One region of the Leclercia sp. W6 genome, then DNA from elsewhere that is predicted to be linked to it. Evidence: predicted binding sites of a transcription regulator. Region 1 holds the regulator's gene; each other region holds the start of a gene.
The links. Region 1 encodes sigma-54, which starts transcription at its own class of promoters, with help from an activator protein. Its sites were predicted from a motif close to GTTGGCACANNTTTCGCTNT; they were not measured.
Positions count from the first base shown of each region.

Region 2: the regulator sigma-54 is predicted to act here: its motif matches at 1,811-1,830, upstream of norV (anaerobic nitric oxide reductase flavorubredoxin).
Region 3: the regulator sigma-54 is predicted to act here: its motif matches at 2,462-2,481, upstream of DVA43_RS11570 (amino acid ABC transporter substrate-binding protein).
Region 4: the regulator sigma-54 is predicted to act here: its motif matches at 4,527-4,546, upstream of DVA43_RS03385 (branched-chain amino acid ABC transporter substrate-binding protein).

Region 1 covers NZ_CP031104.1:4,218,549-4,224,339, forward strand. Annotated here, with positions in the region: gene rapZ (RNase adapter RapZ) at 1-318, opposite strand, end outside; gene ptsN (PTS IIA-like nitrogen regulatory protein PtsN) at 364-855, opposite strand; gene hpf (ribosome hibernation promoting factor) at 938-1,225, opposite strand; gene rpoN (RNA polymerase factor sigma-54) at 1,248-2,681, opposite strand; gene lptB (LPS export ABC transporter ATP-binding protein) at 2,729-3,454, opposite strand; gene lptA (lipopolysaccharide ABC transporter substrate-binding protein LptA) at 3,461-4,015, opposite strand; gene lptC (LPS export ABC transporter periplasmic protein LptC) at 3,984-4,559, opposite strand; gene kdsC (3-deoxy-manno-octulosonate-8-phosphatase KdsC) at 4,556-5,122, opposite strand; gene kdsD (arabinose-5-phosphate isomerase KdsD) at 5,137-5,791, opposite strand, start outside.
Region 2 covers NZ_CP031104.1:4,755,651-4,761,441, forward strand. Annotated here, with positions in the region: gene norW (NADH:flavorubredoxin reductase NorW) at 1-317, opposite strand, end outside; gene norV (anaerobic nitric oxide reductase flavorubredoxin) at 314-1,762, opposite strand; gene norR (nitric oxide reductase transcriptional regulator NorR) at 1,952-3,466, shown strand; gene gutQ (arabinose-5-phosphate isomerase GutQ) at 3,463-4,428, opposite strand; gene DVA43_RS23450 (DNA-binding transcriptional repressor) at 4,421-5,194, opposite strand; gene gutM (transcriptional regulator GutM) at 5,258-5,617, opposite strand; gene srlD (sorbitol-6-phosphate dehydrogenase) at 5,721-5,791, opposite strand, start outside.
Region 3 covers NZ_CP031104.1:2,347,183-2,352,973, reverse strand. Annotated here, with positions in the region: gene gltK (glutamate/aspartate ABC transporter permease GltK) at 1-382, opposite strand, end outside; gene gltJ (glutamate/aspartate ABC transporter permease GltJ) at 382-1,122, opposite strand; gene DVA43_RS11570 (amino acid ABC transporter substrate-binding protein) at 1,281-2,189, opposite strand; gene lnt (apolipoprotein N-acyltransferase) at 2,585-4,123, opposite strand; gene corC (CNNM family magnesium/cobalt transport protein CorC) at 4,129-5,007, opposite strand; gene ybeY (rRNA maturation RNase YbeY) at 5,112-5,579, opposite strand; gene DVA43_RS11550 (PhoH family protein) at 5,576-5,791, opposite strand, start outside.
Region 4 covers NZ_CP031104.1:683,355-689,145, forward strand. Annotated here, with positions in the region: gene DVA43_RS03365 (ABC transporter ATP-binding protein) at 1-71, opposite strand, end outside; gene DVA43_RS03370 (ATP-binding cassette domain-containing protein) at 68-943, opposite strand; gene livM (high-affinity branched-chain amino acid ABC transporter permease LivM) at 940-2,241, opposite strand; gene DVA43_RS03380 (branched-chain amino acid ABC transporter permease LivH) at 2,252-3,166, opposite strand; gene DVA43_RS03385 (branched-chain amino acid ABC transporter substrate-binding protein) at 3,255-4,376, opposite strand; gene DVA43_RS03390 (YecA family protein) at 4,783-5,451, shown strand; gene tyrP (tyrosine transporter TyrP) at 5,534-5,791, opposite strand, start outside.

The DNA of each region.
Region 1 (5,791 bases):
GGAGAGCGGATGCAAACGGCGGGTGTCACTGTAGCGACGAATCAACGTATTGCGGTCGGCATCAAGGAACAGCAGCTGAGGTGAAAAGGCCTCTGGCAGATTACTCATCGCCTGCTCAAAGATCTCCGGCGATTCAGGCATGTTACGCACGTCGATGCTGACTGCCGCAGAGATCTGCCGATCCGCCAGCGAACGGGCCAGCTCGGGCAGAAGCACCACCGGCAGGTTATCCACGCAGTAAAAGCCCATATCTTCCAGCGCGCGCAGGGCGACCGATTTCCCGGAGCCCGAACGCCCGCTGACGATCATCAGCACCATGTACCGTTTCTCCTCAGGACCACAGATGTTAAAGCCATCACCCGATTACGCCTCATCCTGATTGCCTTCCGTTTCTGTAATAATTTGATAAAGCTCTTCGTCGCTCTGCGCCGCGCGTAAACGACGACAGATGGTTTTATCCGCCAGACGTTTAGCCACCAGCGAGAGCGTATGCAGATGCGTTTTGGTCTGGTCGGCTGGCACCAGCAGGGCAAACAGCAAATCGACCGGCTGGTTATCAATGGCATCGAAGGCGATAGGTGTTTCCAGTTGAACAAACACCCCTACAGCGCGCAGAGTATCCTCTTCCAGTTTGCCATGTGGAATGGCGATGCCGTTACCGATGCCGGTACTGCCCATTTTTTCGCGGGTGAGGATCGCTTCAAAGACCACTTGTGGCGCCAGGCTCAGCTGTTTTGCGGCCAGTTCACTGATGATCTCCAGCGCACGTTTTTTGCTCTGGCAGTGAACGGCACTGCGGGTACATTCCTGATTAAGGACACTGCTCAGTTGTAGAGTGGAATCGTTATTCATCATAATTTCACCTAAGCGCTAACTGTACAAAGGGCCCGTTGTGTTTCACAACAGGCCATCCTGCACCCGTTAACTGCCCGGACAATTAGTGTTGTTTCAGTTTGTCTTTATGTTTGTTTAGCTGTCGTGCCAGCTTGTCAATCAAGCCGTCGATAGCCGCGTACATGTCCTGCCCTTCCGCACTGGCATGGATTTCGCCCCCGTTGACGTGCAAGGTAGCATCCGAGATATGAGTCACTTTTTCCACTTTTAACACAACATAGACCTGGTTGATCCTCTCGAAATACTGCTCGAGCTTAGCGAACTTGGTATTCACAAATTCACGCAGGGATTCAGTGATTTCGACATTGTGTCCTGTGATGTTGAGCTGCATAGTGTCTTCCTTATCGGTTGTGTCAGACCAGTTGTTTACGCTGGTTTGACGGCGGAATGGATAAAGACTCTCGATACTTCGCAACAGTGCGGCGTGCCACCATGATACCTTGTTCGGACAGCATGGTGGTCAACTTACTGTCACTCAGCGGTTTCGCGGGGTTTTCCGCGGCGATCAATTTTTTCACCAGCGCCCGGATGGCTGTCGACGAGGCTTCGCCGCCGCCTTCGGTGTTGACATGGCTGGAGAAAAAATACTTAAGCTCAAAAATACCACGCGGGCTGTGCAGATACTTCTGCGTCGTCACGCGAGAAATGGTCGACTCATGCATCTCGACGGCCTGGGCGATATCCGCCAGCACCATCGGTTTCATAAACTCTTCACCCTGCTCAAAAAACGCCTGCTGCTGCTCGACGATGCAGCGGCTGACGCGCAGCAGTGTATCATTGCGGCTCTCAAGGCTTTTGATCAGCCAGCGGGCTTCCTGCAGATTACTGCGGATAAACTGGTTATCCGAGTCGTTGCGCGAGCTGGTGCACATTGAGGCGTATTGCTGATTGATTTGCAGGCGGGGAATGCTGTCGGAATTCAGCTCGACGGTCCACAGACCGTTATGCTTGCGCACCAGCACATCGGGAATGACATACTCCGGCTCGCTGGTCTGGATAGACTGCCCCGGGCGCGGATCCAGAGACTGAATCAGGTTGACCGCCTCTTTCAGGATCTCCTCTTTCAGCCGCGTGACGCGCATCAGTGAGCGGAAATCGTGGTTGGCAAGCAGATCCAGATGTTCGCTGATGATAAGCCGGGCCTCTTCCAGCCACGGGGTCTCTTTAACAAACTGCGAAAGCTGAATGAGCAAGCAGTCACGGAGATCTCTCGCGGCGACGCCAATCGGGTCAAAGCGCTGAACGCGCTTCAGGACCGCTTCGACCTCTTCGAGCTCAATCTCGTCATCGCCTATGCTCTCCAGAATATCGTCCAGCGACACGGTCAGATAGCCGGTCTCATCCACGGCATCTACAATGGAGGTGGCGATGGCGCGATCGGTATCGGAGAACGGTGTCAGCTCTACCTGCCACATCAGATAATCCTGCAGTGACTGGGTGGTCTCGCCCTGATAGACCGGCAACTCGTCATCCTGGTAGTCTGCGCGTGTACCGGATGGCGTGCCGGCGGTGTAGATCTCATCCCAGCTGGCATCGAGAGGGAGCTCGTCAGGCATCTCTTTTTGCTCAAGGGCATCAACCGTGTCGAGGGTCTCGTTATCCTGGCTTTGTTGCGTTTCTACCTCATCGTGAAGATCGGTTTGCTCGAGCAGGGGGTTACTTTCCAGCGCTTGCTGGAGCTCCTGCTGCAGTTCCAGCGTCGACAGTTGCAACAGACGAATAGCCTGTTGTAACTGCGGCGTCATTGCCAGCTGTTGGCTGAGCCTTAATTGCAAACCTTGCTTCATGTTCAGAGCATTTTTCTCCGTTTACGCGAGTCTTAACTTCTACCCTATCAGAGTCTGAAGTCTTCCCCAAGATACACGCGCTTAACATGATCGTCTTCGAGGATCTGCTGCGGGGTACCGTGGGCGATGAGGTGGCCCTGGCTGACGATATAGGCACGCTCACACACCGCCAGCGTCTCACGTACGTTGTGGTCGGTGATGAGAACCCCGAGGCCACTGTCGCGCAGATGCTCAATAATACGTTTGATATCGATAACCGAAATGGGGTCAACGCCCGCAAACGGTTCATCGAGCAGAATAAATTTCGGATTAGCCGCCAGCGCGCGGGCAATTTCCACACGGCGACGTTCACCACCGGAGAGCGCCTGGCCCATGCTGTCGCGCAGGTGTTCGATATGGAACTCTTCCATCAGCTCGTTGGCGCGATCCTGACGCTGTTCGGCGGTCAGATCATCGCGGATCTGCAGCACCGCCATCAGGTTATCGAAAACGCTCAGGCGACGGAAAATGGATGCTTCCTGCGGCAGATAACCGATCCCGCGGCGCGCACGGGCGTGCAGGGGCAGCAGGCTGATATCTTCTTCATCAATAATGATGTTACCCGCGTCGCGCGGAACAATGCCCACCACCATATAAAAGGTGGTGGTTTTACCTGCACCGTTAGGACCCAACAGGCCGACAATCTCGCCGGAGTTGACGGTCAAACTGACATCTTCCACGACGCGGCGGCCCTTATAGGCTTTGGCGAGATTCTTTGCAGTTAATGTTGCCATAACGAATTAGTTACTCTTTTTCTGTGCCGGGGCCTGATTGCTATTTTTGTCCTGCAGCTGCGATGGAACCAGTACGGTGGTCACGCGTTTGCCTTTCTCGCTGAAGGCCTGCATTTTCTGCTCTTTGACCAGGTAGGTGATTTTGTCGCCCTTGATGTTGCTGTCGAGCTGCTCCAGGTACGCATTACCAGTAAGAACAACGAAATCTTTCGCCAGCTCGTAGTGCATCTGGGAAGCGTGGCCTTTTACCGGCTTGCCGTTATCCTGCATCTGATAGAAGGTGGCCGGGTTGCCGTAGCCATCGATAATCTCTTTCCCGTCCTCACCGCCAGGACGCGTCACCACCACTTTGTCGGCATTAATTTTGATGGTGCCCTGAGTCACGACCACGTTGCCGGTAAAGGTCACTACGTTGCCTTGCATATCGAGTGATTGCGTATCAGATTCGATATGAATCGGCTGCTCGGTATCACCCGTCACAGCAAGCGCAGGCAGGCTAAGGGCCAGCAGGGCGCTGGCTATAACACAATTAAGGCTGAGTTTGTTTGTTTTGAATTTCATAAGAGGTTCTAACCTTTTCAATCAGCTCTGCGTTCTTGCTGCGTAAGTTCCCGCGCATTCTCAGACCGCTGGAATTAAATGTTGTGCCGTATAACGTGACCAGATCCTGCGATGTTACATCCTGAGTCACAAGGTTTATCTGTGCGTTATCGGTCGTGATTTTGCGCAACTGCGCATCTGCGGTCAGCGCATTCACTTCAACATGGCCATACAGATAAAGCATACGGTCATTCGTCAGTTTTGCCCGATCTGCTTTAATCGACCATGTCGGAATTTTATCGGTATCAAACGTGGTCATCACGGGTTGAGTAAACCATGAGACGCCCTGTTCGGAAAAATACTCAACGTGCTGAGCGATAAGGCGGTAATTCAGCGCCCCTTCCGGGCTGTAAACGACGGTATCGCTGTGATCGCTTTTATACGTTGGATCGTTGGTGTTGACCGTCGGCGCTTGTTCGTCGTCCCGGTCAGCGAGATTCACGCCAATCAGTACCAGTACGACAAGCGTTAGCAGAATAATAACCCAACGTCTGGTTTTACTCATATCGATTGCCCTTTGGCCTCATCAAGCTTACCTTTCGCCAGCAGTAACAGGTCGCAGACTTCTCGTACTGCGCCACGGCCACCGTTAATCCGGGTGACATAGTCAGCGCGTGGGATCAAAAGCGGATGGGCATCGGCCACGGCGATGCTAAGTCCCACTTCTGCCATCACTGGCCAGTCAATAAGATCGTCTCCGACATAGGCAACGTTTTCCGGGGCGATGGCAAGTTTACCAAGTAAGTCCCTGAAAGCGACCATCTTATCGGATTGCCCCTGATAGAGATGGGTAATGCCCAGCGTTTCGCACCGATCTTCTACCAGTTTAGCCTTACGTCCGGTGATGATGGCAACTTCTATGCCAGACGTCAGGGCACAGCGAATCCCGTAGCCATCACGCACGTTGAACGCTTTCAGCTCTTCACCATTATTGCCCATGTAAATCAGGCCGTCTGACAGCACGCCATCCACATCCAGGATCAGCAGGCGAATTTTCTCGGCCTGCGACATCATCTGCGCGCTTACCGGGCCATAACAGGTTGCAAGGGATGCACCCGTATTAATCATTGTCTTATCCTTCATTACACTACGCCTGCGCGCAAAAGATCATGCATATGTACCACACCCAGTAACTGGTCGCCATCGGCAACCATAACGGAGGTGATATGACGGGACTGCATCAGGTTCAGTACCTCAACGGCCAGCGTGCCGGGACGCACCCGAATACCGCCTGAGGTCATCACATCGGCAATACCCAGCTTACGGACATCCACACCCATATCGAACACGCGACGGAGATCCCCGTCGGTAAAGATACCCTCAATCTTCATCTGATCGTTGCAGATGACGGTCATCCCCAGGTTTTTACGGGTAATTTCCAGCAGCGCATCGCGCAGGGAGGCCTCTTTACTGACGTGCGGAATTTCATCCCCCGTATGCATAATATCATTTACGCGCAGCAGCAATTTACGTCCCAGCGCACCGCCCGGATGGGAGAGGGCAAAATCTTCGGCGGTAAAGCCGCGCGCTTCAAGCAGGGCGACGGCCAGCGCATCACCCATAACCAGTGCGGCAGTGGTGCTGGAGGTCGGCGCCAGCCCCAGGGGACAGGCTTCTTTTGGCACTTTAACGCACAGGTGGATATCTGCGGCGCGCGCCATGCTGCTCTCCGGACGGCTGGTAATACAGATCAGGGGAACGTGCAGGCGTTTCAGGACCGGGATCAGCGCCAGGATC
Region 2 (5,791 bases), 540 kb from region 1:
GCCAGCACCAGTTTGTCATAGGACCACTGCTTGTCTTTCCCTTTGACCACGTGGGCTGCGGCGTCGATGTCGGTGACCCAGGTGTAAGGAAACAGGCGCAGGTTAAACTGTTCGGCAAACTCACCCGCCGTCTGGCGGGTGAGGTCGTCGGCCTGCTGACTCTGGCTGATAACGTGGCTCAGGTCTGGCTTGTTGTACTCATCCATACTGTCCGCTGCAATAAGCGTCAGCGGGACGTTCGCATCCTGTTTACGGATATTTTTCACCAGCTGGCGGGCGGCGAAGCCCGAGCCGATGATGACGATACCGTGGCTCATTTTGCCTCCGATGCCAGTTCTTCAAATACATCTTTACCAAGAGAACATTCCGGGCAGAGGAAGTTGTCCGGCACGTCGCTCCACGGGGTACCTGGCGCGACGTCCTGCAGCGGCTCGCCAAGGGTCGGATCGTAGATCCACTGGCAGACGCTGCACTGCATGCAGGGGCCGAGGTCAGCGGTGGACTCTGCGCTGCTGGCGCTCTCCGGCGCTTCTTCAGGGGCTTTCACGCTGGCTTCAGGCAGCGGAGCGAGCGCCCACTGACGGGCAATATCGCGGCCATGCTGACGGCAGACTTCCAGCGCATCGAGATCCGGGCGCCATTTCGCCTTCAGGCTCATCGACATTTCAAAGCCCGCGTCCTGCAAACGGGTGGAGAGACGGTCTACCGCGCCGCCGCTCCAGCCGTGAGAGCCGAAGGCGCTGGCTCGTTTGTTACGGAAGCGCAGGCCGGTCATCTCTTCCACCAGGCCGGCAATTTTCGGCATCATCACGTTGTTCATGGTGGAGGTGCCCACCAGCACGCCTTTTGAGCGGAAGACGTTCGTGAGAATTTCATTTTTATCGCTGCGGGCGACGTTAAAGATCTTCACCGCCACGTTCGGGTCAACTTCATTGATGCCCTGGGCGATGGCGTCGGCCATCATGCGGGTGTTGTTGGACATAGTGTCGTAGAAAATGGTGATGCGGTCTTCCTGATAGTCCGCCGCCCATTTCAGGTACAGCTCGACGATCTGCGTAGGGTTATCACGCCATACCACACCGTGGGAGGTGGCAATCATATCCACCGGCAGGTTAAAGCCGAGGATCTCGGTAATTTTTGGCGTCACCAGACGGCTGAACGGGGTGAGGATGTTGGCGTAGTAGCGCTGGCACTGCTCAAACAGCTCGGCCTGATCCACTTCGTCATTGAACAGACGTTCGTCGCAGTAGTGCTGGCCGAAGGCGTCATTACTGAAGAGCACCGCGTCACCGGTCATGTAGGTCATCATGCTGTCCGGCCAGTGCAGCATCGGGGTTTCCACGAAGATCAGCTGTTTACCGTTGCCGATATCCAGTGAGTCACCGGTTTTCACCACGTTGAAGTTCCACTCCGGATGGTGGTGATGGCCGGTGATGGAGTCGATGGCGTTGGCGGTGCAGTAGATCGGGGTGTCCGGGATGCAGGACATCAGCTCGGTCAGCGCCCCGGCGTGGTCCTCTTCCGCATGGTTGATGATGATGTAGTCGATATCGGCCAGGTCGATTTCACTGCGCAGGTTCTGCACAAATTCGCGGCTGAATTTATGATCCACGGTATCGATCAGGACATTTTTCTCTTCCCGGATGAGATAGCTGTTATAGCTGCTACCGCGCAGCGTTTTGTACTCCGTTCCGTGAAAATCACGTACTTCCCAGTCACGTTGACCAACCCAATGAATATTGTTTTTAACCAGAATAGACATAGCAACCTCAACTTAATACAGCGCAATTAAATGAAAGATGTCATACCTATTGCAGGGTGCGTGCCAACTTTTTAAGTTATTAATTTATAATGATTTTAAAAATAACGGCACTTTAATGGTAGTCAATTTGACTGTGTCTGGTATAGTCAATATGACACTACGTATTGTCAAAATGACAACGAGGCGAGAATGAGTTTTTCTGTAGAGGTGCTGGCGAAAATCGCCATTGAATTGCAGAGCGGCATCGGCCATCAGGATCGCTTTCAGCGGCTGATCTCCACCCTGCGTCACGTGCTGGAGTGCGATGCCTCGGCGCTGCTGCGCTACGAAGGGCGGCAGTTTATCCCGCTGGCCATCGACGGGCTGGCGCAGGATGTGCTGGGGCGGCGCTTTACCCTGGAGGGCCATCCGCGGCTGGAGACCATCGCTCGCGCCGGGGATGTGGTGCGCTTCCCGGCCGACAGCGACCTGCCCGATCCCTACGACGGGTTGATCCCCGGTCAGGAGAGCCTGAAGGTGCACGCCTGTATCGGCCTGCCGCTGTTTGCCGGGCAGAACCTGATTGGCGCGCTGACCCTCGACGGCATGTCGCCGGACCAGTTCGACACCTTCAGCGACGAAGAGCTGAGGCTGATTGCCGCCCTGGCCGCCGGGGCGCTGAATAATGCCCTGCTGATTGAGCAGCTCGAGAGCCAGAACACCCTCTCCACCCGCCCGACGGGATTTGAGCAGGTACAAAGCACCGAGATGATTGGCCTCTCGCCGGGCATGGTGAGCCTGAAAAAAGAGATTGAGATTGTCGCCGCCTCCGACCTGAACGTGCTGATCGAAGGGGAGACCGGCACCGGTAAAGAGCTGGTGGCAAAAGCCATTCATCAGGCCTCTCCCCGGACGGTGAATCCGCTGGTCTATCTCAACTGCGCCGCGCTGCCGGAAAGCGTGGCGGAGAGCGAGCTCTTTGGTCACGTCAAAGGGGCGTTTACCGGGGCCATCAGCAACCGCAGCGGCAAGTTTGAGATGGCCGATAATGGTACGCTGTTCCTGGATGAGATTGGGGAACTGTCGCTGGCATTGCAGGCCAAGCTGCTGCGCGTGTTGCAGTATGGCGATATCCAGCGCGTGGGTGACGACCGCAGCCTGCGGGTCGACGTGCGGGTGCTGGCCGCCACCAACCGCGATCTGCGCGAAGAGGTGTTAGCCGGGAATTTCCGGGCCGATCTGTACCACCGCCTGAGTGTGTTTCCGCTTTCGGTGCCGCCGCTGCGCGAGCGTGGCGAAGATGTGGTGCTGCTGGCGGGTTATTTCTGTGAACAGTGCCGGTTGCGGATGGGGTTATCCCGGGTGGTGCTAAGCCCCGGCGCCCGGGCGCATCTGCTGAGCTACGCCTGGCCGGGCAACGTGCGCGAGCTGGAACATGCCATTCATCGGGCGGTGGTGCTGGCCCGGGCGGCGCGGGCAGGGGATGAAGTGGTGCTCCACGCGCAGCACTTTGCCCTGCATGATGAGAGCACACCCGTGGTGACGCCAGAGACGCCGCGCGTTGAGAATCAGAACCTGCGTGAGGCGACGGAGGCGTTTCAGCGCCAGATGATTGTCCGGGCGCTGGAGCAGAACAGCCGCAACTGGGCGGCGAGCGCGAGGACGCTGGAGACCGACGTCGCCAACCTGCACCGGCTGGCGAAACGTCTGGGTCTTAAGGGTTAGAGAATGCCTGCCTGGTAGAAATCCTGGAGGTTGATGGCACCGCAGAGGCGGCCATGGCTATCCACCACCGGCGCGGCGGTGATTTTGCGCTTCATCAAGAGCTCTTTGGCTTCAATGGCGCGGCTGTCGGCATTCAGCGTCAGGCCACCGGCGGTCATGGCTTTGCTGACGGCAATTTCCAGTTTACCGCCGTCCACCAGCCAGCGGCGCAGGTCGCCGTCGGTGAAGACCCCTTTTACCTGCTGGTCATCATCGCAGACCGCCACCAGCCCCAGCCCGGTACGGCTCAGCTCCAGCATCGCGTCCATCACGCTGGTATTCAGTTTGACCTGCGGGATGGCCTCGTTGGTGCGCATCAGGTGGTGCACCTTATTCAGCAGGCGCGCGCCCAGGGCGCCTGCCGGGTGGGAACGGGCAAAATCTTCTTCATTAAAGCCGCGGGCTTGCATCACCGCCATCGCCAGCGCATCGCCCATCATCAGGGTGTTGACGGTGCTGGAGGTCGGGGCCAGATGCATCGGGCAGGCTTCGCGCTCTACCGAAATATCCAGCGTGGCGTTGGCCGCCAGCGCCAGTGGCGAGCGGGATTTGCCGGTCATCGCCAGCAGCGCGACCGATTTTTCCTGCAAACGCGGGAGGATCAGATCCAGCTCTTTTGCCGAGCCGGAGTAGGAGATAAAGAGCAGCACGTCGCGGCTCTCAATCATCCCCAGGTCGCCGTGCAGGGCTTCAGCCGGATGGACAAAAAAGGCCGGGGTGCCGGTGCTGGCAAGGGTCGCGGCAATCTTTTTGCCGATATGCCCGGATTTACCGATGCCCGAGACGATCACCTTCCCGTCGCAGTGAATAATGGTATTGGCTGCGCGAACAAAATCCTCCCCCAGACGGTCCGGCAGGCGGCTGGCTTCCTGCAGTTCCAGCATCAGGGTCTGGCGACCCGTATTTAACAGAAAATCACTCATCACGCTCTCCGGTTACAATCACGTCGATTCCTTTCTCTTCCAGCGCTTTCTTAAACGCCGGATCGATGCCCGCGTCGGTAATCAGCTTATCGACGCTCTCCAGGCTACAGACAATATTCGGGCTCTTACGGCCAAACTTTGACGAGTCCGCCATCAGGATCACCTCCCGGGCGGCGTTGCACATCGCTTTACTGACGCTGAACACTTCATTGAAGGTGGTGACGCCCGCGTTGAGATCGATGCCGTCGGTGCCCATAAACAGGCGGTCGAAGCTGAAATGGTCGAAGGCGTTCTCCGCCAGCTGGCCGTGAAACGAGGCCGATTTTTTACGGAAGGTGCCGCCGGGCATCAGGATGGTTTGTTCGTTGTCGAATTCGGACAGGGCGTTGACGATATGCAGGCTGTTGGTCATCACCGTGATGTTATTAAAGCGGCTCAGCATTGGCACCATCTGCAGCACCGTGCTGCCTGCATCGAGGATGATGGAGTCGCCGTCATGGATAAATTTTACCGCGGCGTCAGCGATTAACGCTTTTTGATGGGTGTTGATGAGCGTTTTGTGATCGATAGGCGGGTCGGCCTCGTCTTTATTCAGCACCACGCCGCCATAGGTACGGATCACCGCCCCGGCGTTTTCCAGGATCACCAGATCCTTGCGGATTGTGGTGCCGGTGGTATCAAAGTAGTGGGCCAGATCCTCAACCGAACATTTTCCCTGTTTTTGCAAATGGTCGAGTATGGCCGCCTGCCGCTGGCGGGGTTTCATAGGCGTTGAGTTCCTTAGGTTGCGAAATGATAATTTCGCAAGCTTATAACGTTCACAACGAAATTATCCATGTTTCAATTTAAGCGCTAATGATAGTGCATCCTGACAGAGCGAATCATTGGGAAAGATCACATCGGGCTCTAATTCCTGCAACGCGGTGCCGTTAATCGCTGCAATTTTCACCGGTCGGGCAAAGACCGTCAGCCCACGCATCATCAAGGAGTCACAGACCCGGTGGTTATCATCCAGCGCAATGGCGACAATTACCCGCGGCTTAAAGCGACCGCCGGAGCGGCCCACGCCCACGCGCCCTTTCTGGCAAAGGGCGTCGAAGGCGCGGTTAAAACGATGGATTTGCCAGCCGCCGAGTGCCAGCTGGCACAGCCAGGCGATAACGGCGACGGTGATCAGGGTGGTGACCATGTTTAGCTCCTGTGCTATTGCCGGGCGGCGCTACGCTTGCCCGGCCGACGGTTCGGGGTTTGTAGGCCCGGTAAGCGAAGCGCCACCGGGCATTTAGGCTCGATCAGAACATCACCTGTCCACCGGTGACATTAATCGACTGCCCGGTGCAGTAAGAGGCTTTCGGGCTGGCAT
Region 3 (5,791 bases), 1.9 Mb from region 1:
ACTGCCCGCGGGAGATACTCTGGATCCCGGCACGAATAATTTCTGAATAGTAGGCCGCCTCAAACATGGAGAAAGCCACCATCGCGGAGATCAAACGGATATCGGATTTCGGCGACAGGCCTAAAACGTTCTGCAGGAACCCAGGAACGATCAGATAGAACCACAGCAGCACCATCACCAGCGGGATAGAACGGAAAACGTTCACGTAAGCGGTCGCAAACCAGGCCACTGGCTTAAAGCTCGATAGGCGCATTACTGCCAGCAGGGTGCCCCAGACAATCCCGACAATCACCGCCGTCAGGGTGATCTTCAGTGTGATGATCAGGCCATCGATCAGGTAGGGCAGGGAGGGAACAATAGAGCTCCAGTCAAATTCGTACATTATTTGCCCCCCAGGTTGCCCGGCAGGCGAACTTTACGTTCAACCAGGTTCATCACCAGCATAATCACAGCATTAATCAATACGTAGGCCAGGGTAATGGCGGTGAAGGATTCCCACGCATGGGCGGAATAATCCAGCAGTTTGCCCGCCTGCGCGGCCATATCCACCAGACCGATGGTGGAGGCGATGGCCGAGTTTTTCACCAGGTTCATCATCTCCGAGGTCATCGGCGGCACAATCACGCGATAGGCGTTTGGCAGCAGGACGTAGCGGTAAGCCTGCGGTAGGGTCAGACCCATCGCCAGCGCCGCATTTTTTTGTCCACGTGGCAGAGACTGGATCGCTGCACGCACCTGCTCGCAGACGCGGGCGGCGGTGAACAGACCCAGACAGAGCATCGAGGAGACAAAGAACTGCACGTTTGGATCCAGTTCAGATTTGAACCACATGCCGATATCTTCCGGCAGCAGTTCCGGGATGACCAGATACCAGGTAAAGAACTGCACGATTAACGGAACGTTACGGAACAGTTCGACGTAGCAGGTGCCAATGGAAGAGAGAAAACGGTTAGGCACGGTACGCAAAATACCGAACAACGAGCCGACAAGAAACGCAATAATCCAGGCGGTGATCGACAGCGCGACCGTGACCTGAAAACCGCTCCACAGCCAGCCAAGATAGGTGGTGTTGCCGAACGGGGCTTGCTGCAGGAAAATGCCCCAGTTCCAGTCAATTGACATAGTAAACTCCAGAAAAAAAAGGGTAGCAGCGCTACCCTCGAAGATTGGTGAGAAGCTTTAATATTCGCGCTGAGTGGGGAACGACCACTCAGCGTTTAGTCTGTCCGCGCTTCCCGACAATCGAGAGGGCAGGAGAACCCGCCCCTTAGTGGTTCTAATTAGTTAAGTGCCTTGTCATTCGGTTCTTTAAACAGTGCTTTCATGTCGTCAGACAGCTCAAAGTTCATGTTCAGATTTTTTGGTGGGATTGGGTTTTTAAACCACTTATCGAACCATTTCTCTGCTTCACCGGAGGTCTGAACCTGAGCGATGGTATCGTCGACCAGTTTCTTAAATTCAGCGTCGTCTTTACGCATCATGCAGCCGTAGGCCTCTTTGGATTGCGCGGTGCCGACGATTTCCCAGTTATCCGGTTTCTTCGCTTTAGCACGCTCGCCCGCCAGCAGAGCATCATCCATCATAAACGCGACGGCGCGACCGCTTTCCAGAGTACGGAAAGAGTCACCGTGGTCTTTGGCGCTGATGATACGCATGTCCATTTTCTTCTCTTCATTCAGCTTATGCAGCAGAACTTCAGAGGTCGTCCCGGAGGTCACAACCACCGCTTTGCCTTTCAGATCGGCGAAGTCTTTAATATCGCCGCCTTTTTTGGTCAGCAGACGGGTACCGACGACGAAGATGGTGTCGGAGAAGGCAGCCTGTTTCTGACGCTCAAGGTTGTTGGTGGTGGAGCCACACTCAAAATCAAAGGTGCCGTTTTGCAGCAGTGGAATACGGTTTTGTGAAGTGATTGGGATCAGCTTCACTTCCAGATCCGGTTTGTTGAGCTTTTTCTTCACCGCGTCGACGATCGCATTGGAGTAAGCCTGTGAGTAGCCCACGACTTTTTGCGTGTTGTCGTAGTATGAGAACGGAACAGACGATTCACGGTGGCCGACCACAATCACGCCGTTTTTCGCGATTTTTTCCAGGGTACCGCCTGCTGCCGGAGCAGCATCTTCAGCGTGTACGACGCCTGCGGACAATCCCATCACCAGCATTGCTGTGGCCAGTTTACGTAATTGCATATCCAACTCCTTTATTATCAGCGCCAGAGACGCATTGATATTCGGTGTGATGTTGTTATAGCTCGCGCGATACGAGTGCAGTGTTATACCTGTTTGTTAACATTTAGTTTGGCTTAATGTAAAGATTTTGCTGCGTTAATGTTTATTTTTGCGAAGCGCGCCGCACCATTCAGAGGCATAAATCTTCCGTTGCACCGTTTCGGTGCTACTGATGAGCTACGCTGGTGCGACCGGGTTGCACAGTAAGCCAAATCGCGTTTACGTAAATAGATAAAGCAATAGCCGTGCCAGAATTGTGTCGCAGTGAGAATTGCCGGGTAGCGGCTTCGCCTTACCCGGCCTACAAGATCGTAGGCCCGGCAAGCGTAGCGCCGCCGGGCAAAGAGGGGAGGGAACTACTTGCGGCGCTGGCGCAGACTCATCAGCACGGCGCCAAAACCGAACAGTGCGGTGAGGATCCACAGCGGCCAGTTGCCGGTGCGGGCATAAGGGGTCAGCCCGGTCGTCGGCGTGACTTTTGCGGTCAGCACGTCGCGGGTGAATTGCGGCAGCATAGCCTGAATTTCACCCTGCGGACCAATCACGGCGGTAATGCCGTTGTTGGTGCTGCGCAGCAGAGGGCGCGCCAGCTCCAGGGAGCGCATCCGCGCCATCTGGAAATGTTGCCACGGACCGATCGACTTACCGAACCAGGCATCGTTGGAGATGGTCAGCAGATAGTCGGTGTCCGGACGGAAATTATCCCGCACCTGCTCACCGAGAATAATCTCGTAGCAAATGGCGGCGGTCAGCAGGAAGCCGTGGGCGCTCAGCTGAGGCTGAACGTACGGGCCCCGGCTAAACGAAGACATCGGCAGATCGAAGAACGGCGCCAGCGGGCGCAGTATCGACTCCAGCGGCACAAACTCACCAAACGGCACCAGGTGATTCTTGTTGTAGCGGTTCGCCGACTCATAGCTGTACGGATTGTCTTTTCCCAGCGTGATAATGGTGTTGTAAGTGTCGTAACGGTTCTGCTTGTTCAGCCGCGCGTCAACGATACCGGTGATCAGCGTGGAGTTTCGCGCCCGCAGCAGATCGTCCATCATGGTCAGAAAACGTTGCTGGTTGATCTCCAGATCCGGGATTGCCGACTCGGGCCAGATAATCAGCTGGGATTTGCCCATCTCTTTCTGGGTGGCATCCAGATAAATTTTCAGGGTGTTGATCAACTGACCTTCATCCCATTTCAGCGACTGGGGAATATTACCCTGCACCATCGATACCTGGGTGGCGCGTTCCGGCTCAAGGGTGAACCACTGGATATAACGCAGCGGGAAAGGCAGGGCAAAGAGGACCAGAGCGACTGCCAGCGCTCGCCCGTTGCGCTGCACCAGCGCCAACACCAGCAGGCCGCTGACCACCATCAGCAGGAAGTTGATCGCCTCGACGCCCATCACCGGCGCCAGCCCCTTCAGCGGACCATCTATCTGGCTATAGCCGAACTGCAGCCACGGAAAGCCGGTCAGCACCCAGCCGCGCAGGAACTCGGTAATTTGCCAGACCACCGGGGCGGCAATCGCCACCCGCAACCAGCTGGTTTTAGGCCACAGGCGCGACAAAATACCGGCAAACAGACCGGTATAGAGCGAGAGGTAGGCCGCCAGCAGCACCACGAGGAAAACATTCACCGGGCCTGGCATGCCGCCAAACTGGGCAATACTGACGTAAACCCAGTTAATACCGGAGCCAAACAGGCCCAGCCCCCAGAAATAGCCAATCGCCGCCGCCTGAACAGGGCGTCGGTTAAGGGTCAGCCCCTGGAGTCCCATCAGGGAGACGAGGGCCGCTGGCCAGAAGTCATAAGGGGAAAAAGCCAGCGTACCGCTGGCTCCGAAGATCAGCGCCAGCAGCAGACGCGTGCGCTGGCGTTCAAGCAAGGGGGCAAATGCCATTTAAATCAATCATCCAGTGTGGGTTGCGGAGCATCGTCCGGCATTCTGACATGAACCTGAATAATACGTCGACTGTCGGCCATCGCCACCTTGAACTGATAGCCGTCAATTTCCACGGTTTCGCCACGCGCCGGCAGGTGACCAAAGGCCTGCATCACCAGCCCACCTATGGTATCCACCTCTTCATCGCTGAAATGCGTGCCGAAGGTGTCATTGAAATCTTCGATAGGGGCGAGCGCACGCACGGTCCAGGTGTGGCGGCTCAACTGACGGAAGTCGATATCCTCTTCTTCGTCATATTCATCTTCAATTTCGCCGACAATCAGCTCAAGAATATCTTCGATGGTGACCAGGCCCGAAACACCGCCAAATTCATCGATAACAATCGCCATGTGGTAGCGCTGAGAGCGGAACTCTTTCAGCATGCGGTCTACCCGCTTACTTTCCGGAACAACCACCGCCGGACGTAACACTTTTTCCATGCTGAAGGCTTCGGCATCGCTGCGCATAAACGGCAGCAGATCCTTGGCCATCAAAATTCCTTCGATGTGGTCTTTGTCTTCGCTAATCACCGGGAAACGTGAGTGAGCGGATTCGATAATGACATCGAGGCACTCATCCAGGGTCTGGTTGCGTTTCAGGGTAATCATCTGCGAACGGGGGATCATGATATCGCGAACGCGCTGGTCGGCGATGTCCATTACCCCTTCAAGCATCTCGCGCGTATCTTCATCGATAAGCTCGTTCTGCCCGGAGTCACGGATAAGCTCCAGAAGGTCATCACGGTTTTTAGGTTCACCGTGGAACAGCTGGCTCAGAAGGAGGGAGAAAAATCCTTTTTTGCTGTTTGGTGTGTCGCTACTGTGTGAATTGTCGTCGCTCATGGCGTTTGTTAAGGGTTCTCATGTTGGTCTGTTGACTGCCGTCGCGGACTTTTGTCATACGCAACGGCACATTATGCCAGTAAGGCGCAAACGCGCCCTACAGACTACTCTTTCTCGGCAATGTACGGATCCTCATAGCCCAGAGCAAGCATTATCTCTGTCTCAAGGGATTCCATCTCTTCCGCTTCGTCATCTTCAATGTGGTCGTAGCCCAGCAGATGCAGGCTGCCGTGCACCACCATGTGCGCCCAGTGGGCCTCGAGGGGCTTCTGCTGCTCCTTCGCTTCCTGCTCAACCACCTGGCGGCAGATGATCAGATCGCCAAGCAGCGGCATTTCGATACCCGGCGGCGCTTCAAACGGGAAAGAGAGCACGTTGGTTGGCTTATCTTTCCCGCGATAGGTCAGGTTCAGGTCGTGGCTTTCTGCTTCATCCACCAGGCGAATCGTGACTTCTGACTCTTCCTGAAACTGCGGGATGACGGCATTCAGCCACGCCTGGAACTGGCTCTCTTCCGGCAGGCCGGAATTGTCTTCACAGGCCAGCTGTAAATCGAGGATCACCTGACTCATTTCTGCTCTTGCTCCTGGGCTTCGCGTTTACGTTCCGCGGCCTGTTCTGCTTTACGTTTTTGATCTGCGGCTTCCCACGCTTCATACGCCGTGACGATGCGGGCAACCACCGGGTGGCGCACCACGTCTTCACTGTGGAAGAAGTTGAAGCTGATTTCGTCCACTTCGGACAGGACTTCAATAGCGTGACGCAGACCCGACTTGGTGCTGCG
Region 4 (5,791 bases), 1.4 Mb from region 1:
ACCTGCTTCAGCGCCTGGATCACCCCGTAATAGACATCCACCTGACGAAACTCCAGCATCGCCTCACTCATACGCTGACCTCGCTCTCATCGGTGCCCAGATAGGCGGCAATGACTTTTTCATCGTGCTGGATCTGTTCGGGTTTACCCTGGGCGATCACATCTCCGTGGTCGAGGACGATGATGTGATCGGAAATCTCCATCACCATGCCCATATCGTGCTCGATCAGCAGGACGGTGATGTCATGGCGATCGCGCAGGAAGCGGATGATGTTACTCAGCGTGTGGGTCTCCACCGGGTTAAGCCCGGCGGCCGGTTCATCAAGACAGATCATCTCCGGCCCGGTACACATGGCGCGGGCAATTTCGAGCCGCCGCTGCTGGCCGTAGGAGATCTCGCCCGCCAGACGGTTGGCGCAATCCACCAGGTTCACCACCTCCAGCCAGTAGAAGGCCCGATCCAGGGCGTCGCTTTCCGCTCGCCGGTAGGCGGGGGTGTTAAGCACCCCGGCCAGCAGGTTGCGGTTCACCTGCATGTGCTGGGCCACCAGCAGGTTCTCCACTACCGACATCTCGCGGAACAGGCGGATATTCTGGAAGGTGCGCGCCAGCCCGGCGCGGTTGATCAGATGGGTGCCGCCAAACATCTTGTAGTAGAGACGCTGGCCGAACTGCGCCGGGTTGATCCAGTCTCCCGGCTGGAATTTCTGCCCCAGGACCTGGATCACGTTGGTGGTTTTGCTGCGGGTATTGAACAGAATATTGCCGCCGGAGGCTTTATAAAACCCGGTCAGACAGTTGAAGACCGTGGTTTTCCCCGCGCCGTTCGGCCCGATCAGGGCGGTGATAGAGCCGCGCTGCACCTCCAGATTGACGTCGTTTAGCGCCTTGATGCCGCCAAAATGCATCATCAGATGCTCCACGCTCAGGATAGTCCCGTTCATGGCGCCACTCCCTTACGCACCGCGAAGCCGGTACGGTTGATGCGGATAAGTCCGCGCGGTCGCCAGATCATCATTACCACCATCAGGATGCCAAACAGCAGCACCCGGTACTCCGCGAAGGTGCGCAACAGCTCCGGTGTCACGGTGAGCACGAAGGCCGCCAGCACCACCCCGAGGGTTGAGCCCATGCCACCTAATACCACGATGGCGAGGATCAGCGCCGACTCAAAAAAGGTGAACGAGGTGGGGTTAACGAACCCCTGATAGGTGGCGAAGAACACCCCGGCGATCCCCGCGGTCGACGCCCCCAGGGTAAAGGCCGATAGTTTCACCAGCACATGGTTGAGGCCCATAGAGCGGCAGGCAATTTCGTCTTCGCGCAGCGCTTCCCAGGCGCGGCCAATGGGCATTCGCGTCAGGCGATGCTTAATGTAGAGCACCAGCAACACCACCAGCAGCAGCACGGCGTAGATGAAAATGAACTTCAGATTGGGGTTAAAGGTCAGGTTAAAAAACTCGTGGAACGGGACGCCGCCATCTTTGGCCCGCCGACCAAACTCCAGACCGAAAAAGGTCGGAGGCGGGGCGGAGACGCCGTTCGGCCCGCCGGTAAAGGTCAGCCAGTTGTTGAGCACCAGACGGATGATCTCCCCGAAGCCGAGAGTCACAATCGCCAGATAGTCACCGTGCATCCGCAGCACCGGGAAGCCGAGCAGGGCGCCTGCGGCAGCGGCCATGAGTGCCGCCAGGGGGAGCATGGTCCAGAAGCCGAGCCCCAGATACTGATAGCCCAGCGCCAGGCCGTAGGCACCGATAGCGTAAAAGGCGACATAGCCAAGATCCAGCAGCCCCGCGAGCCCCACCACGATGTTCAGCCCGAGGCCGAGCAGGACGTAGATCAGGCCGAGGATCGCCACCGTCAGCACGTATTTGGTGGCGACGAAAGGAAAACAGACCGCCAGAGCGATTATCAGCGGCAGGATCCAGCGCATCCGGCTTTTGTACTCCGGCGGGCGCACGTAAACCCCGGCGCTGTCGCTCTCGAAACGCGCGGAGAGACGCCTGCCCGGCGCGGTCATTAAAAAGGCGCTAAGTAAAAAACGTCCTGTCATTACCGTGGCGATGATCCACGCCAGGCGCCGCCCTTCGAAGTTAAAGCTGTAGCCATCCAGCACCACACCCGCCACCGGACCGAAAATAATCAGCGCGACCATGCCCGCAAAAATGGCGTCGAGGAGGCAGCGTTTGAGTGAAAAGCCGTCGTGAGCAACGGGCTGTGAAACGATCTGTGACGTCATGTTATTTCTCTCACACTTTGGCCACGACGGGACGGCCAAGCAGTCCCTGAGGACGGAAAATAAGGATCACCACCAGCAACCCAAAGGAGAAGACATCTTTATAATCGGTGTTGACCATGCCCGAGAACTGCGCCTCGGCGATGCCGAGGATTAACCCGCCTAACATGGCGCCAGGCAGAGAGCCGATCCCCCCGAGCACGGCGGCGGTAAAGGCTTTAATCCCGATGATAAACCCGGCGTAAAAATCAAAGGTGCCGTAGTTCATGGTGATCAGCACGCCCGCCAGCCCGGCCATCGCCGCGCCAATCACGAACACCAGGGAGATAATCCGGTCGGTATTGATGCCGAGAATCGACGCCATCTTGCGATCCTGCTGCACGGCGCGACACATCCGCCCTAGACGGGTGTTGCTGATGATCCAGGTCAGCACCAGCATCCCGGTGAACGAGGCGATCAGAATGAAGACTTTGGTGTAGGTGATCTGCACAAAGCCTTCGCCAATGTGAAAGCGAAGCACACCATCGAGCATGGTGGGCACCCCTTGCTGGCGTGGGCCCTGACTAAGCTGAGCGTAGTTTTGCAGGATCAACGACATGCCGATGGCGGAAATCAGCGGGGCTAAACGGGTGGAGTTACGCAGCGGTTTATAGGCGATCCGCTCGATGGTCCAGCCATAGACGCCCGTTACCACGATGGTAAAGACCAGCGTGCCGAGGATCAGCAGCGGAAAAGATTCCAGCCCGAAGAAGGAGAGGAGCGCCAGGCCGATGGCGCAGAGATAGGCGGAGATCATATAGACTTCGCCGTGGGCGAAGTTAATCATGCCGATAATGCCGTAGACCATGGTGTAGCCGATGGCGATCAATCCGTAGACCGACCCCAGTGTTAAGCCATTGATTAGCTGCTGCAGAAAGAAAGTTTCCATCATCGCGCGCTCGTGTTACAGGCCGCAGGTTGCGCTGCGGCCCGATGGTTATAGTGCGTCGGTATGTCGCCATACCGACGTTGAGCGGTTACTGCACTTCCTTATATTTGCCCTTGTCGTCCCACTCGTACACCACGTAGTCGGAGATTTTCAGGTCGCCTTTGCTGTCCCAGGATTTTTTGCCCATCACGGTATCCACCGAATTGGCTTTCAGCCATTCGCTGGCTTTGGCCGGATCGGCCCCGCCCGCAGCTTTAAATGCCGCAGCAATGGCCTGCACAGAGGCGTAGGCGTAGAGGGTATAGCCTTCCGGCTCGAATTTACTGGCGCGGAATTTGTCGATTACCGCTTTGCCTTCCGTGATCAGGCGCGGATCTTTACCGAAGGTCATGTAGATGCCGTTGGTGTACTGCGCGCCCCCGGCAGCGGTGACCATCTCTTCGTTGACGATGCAGTCCCCGGAGAAGAATTTCGCCTGCACGCCCTGCTCACGCATCTGGCGCACCAGCGGGCCCGCTTCCGGATGGCAGCCGCCAAAGAAGACCACGTCTGGCTTCTGGGCGCCGATTTTGGTCACCAGCGCGTTAAAGTCTTTCTCGCCGCGGGACAGCCCTTCATACATCACGTTCTGCACGCCACGTTTCGCCAGCGCCGCTTTGGTAGCATCCGCCAGACCCTGTCCGTAGGTGTCCTTGTCGTGAATAATCGCCACCCGTTTGGCTTTCAGCTTGTCGATAATGAAATCGCTGGCGATCTGGCCCTGCTGATCATCGCGCCCGCACATGCGGAACATGTCGCTCATGCCGCGCTCGGTGATCTGCGGGTTGGTAGAGCCGGGGGTAATGGCCAGCACGCCGGCGTCGTTATAGACCTCAGAGGCAGGCATGGTGGAAGAGGAGCAGAAGTGGCCGACCACGGCTTTGACTTTATCCTGATCCACCAGACGGTTAGCTACCGATACGGCCTGCTTCGGTTCGCAGGCGTCATCGCCCTGCACCAGTTTGATCTTTTCACCATTAATGCCGCCCGCGGCGTTGATATCTTCCGCAGCCTGCGTAGCGCCATGCCAGTACTGATCCCCGTACGTGGCGTTCGGCCCGGTAAAGGGACCCGCCACACCAATCACGATATCAGCCTGGGCGGAAAACGCCGTGACCAGGCAGCCTGCCAGAACAAGAGAAAGAGGACTTCTGATGAATTTCAGCGACATTATGATCTACCTTTTCTGAGTGATTTTTGCACAACCGTGTGTAGTCGAACGCCTGAAGGCGTACCCAATCCAAAATGCATTGCACTAAACGGACGACAAACTGCAGAAACAGGCGAGGGTGTCTGACGCATTTCCTCGACAGAACAACATTAAGCAAAATGGTTGCCAGAACGGGCAGCGTAGGGCCTTGTTTCGACAATTTTCAGTATAGAGCGCCGTTTTACGCCGCCCGGCGGCACGAAGTGAAATTACAGCGGGGATCACATCTCATTAACAACGAAGCACATAAGTTGTGCAGCGGTCACGATTTAAGCGTTTTTGCACCAGCAAAGACCGTGGATCAACAGGGAAGAGAACCGTTTCTGTGTTACCCTGCACACCATTCTATTCTGCAGGAGATCTACCCATGACTGAAGGCCCGTTAAACGAAACCGAAATGGAGTGGCTGGAAGAGACCTTAATGACCTACGGTCATGATGACGAGTCCGTTATGGATGTCTCAGAACTCGACGGTATGCTGACCGCGGTGCTGTCCGGCCCCGTGGTGGTGGAACCAGATCGCTGGCTGGTGGCGGTGTGGGGCGGCGAAAAGAACATTCCGCGCTGGAAGAACGAGCGTGAGATGAACCGCTTCATCGATCTCTGCTTCAAGCATATGAACGATATCGCCGAACGCCTGAGCGACTACCCGGATCAGTTTGAACCGATGTTCGGCATGAACGACGTCGACGGTCAAACCTATACCGTGGTGGAAGAGTGGTGCTTCGGCTATATGCGCGGCGTGGCGCTGACCGACTGGTCATCCCTGCCGGAGTCACTGCGTGCCGATCTGGATTTAATTGCCCTGCACGGTTCTGAAGAGAACTTTGAGCGTCTGGATTCCTTCAGTGAAGAGGCGTTCCAGCAGAGCATCGAGGGCATTCGTCCGGCAGCGCTGCGTCTGTATAACTACTGGATTGCCAACCCGCAAGAGCCGGTTACTCAGCAGCCGGTGATCAACGGCACCAAAGTGGGGCGCAACGATCCCTGTCCGTGCGGCAGCGGCAAGAAATTCAAGAACTGCTGTCTGCATTAACAGCGCCCGGCGGCGCTTCGCTTGCGCGGGCCTTAATATCCGTAGGCCGGGTAAGCGCAGCGCCACCCGGCATCATTGCACGTTATCCCACCTCTGGCAGCAACCCCGCCGTAATCCCGAACTGCACCAGGATTATCGCGATCCCGCAGGCAAAGACCAGACAGAGCGCAGGCTTACCGCCTGGTACCCGGTAGTTCCCTTCTGGATGATGCTTACGGCTTTGCCAGACCAGCAGCGAGGGCAGCAGCAGCGCCAGCACCGCCAGCGCCACGCCCGCGTAACCCAGCGCCATCACAAAACCCCGTGGGTAGAACAGCGCGAAGGCCAGCGGCGGCAGAAA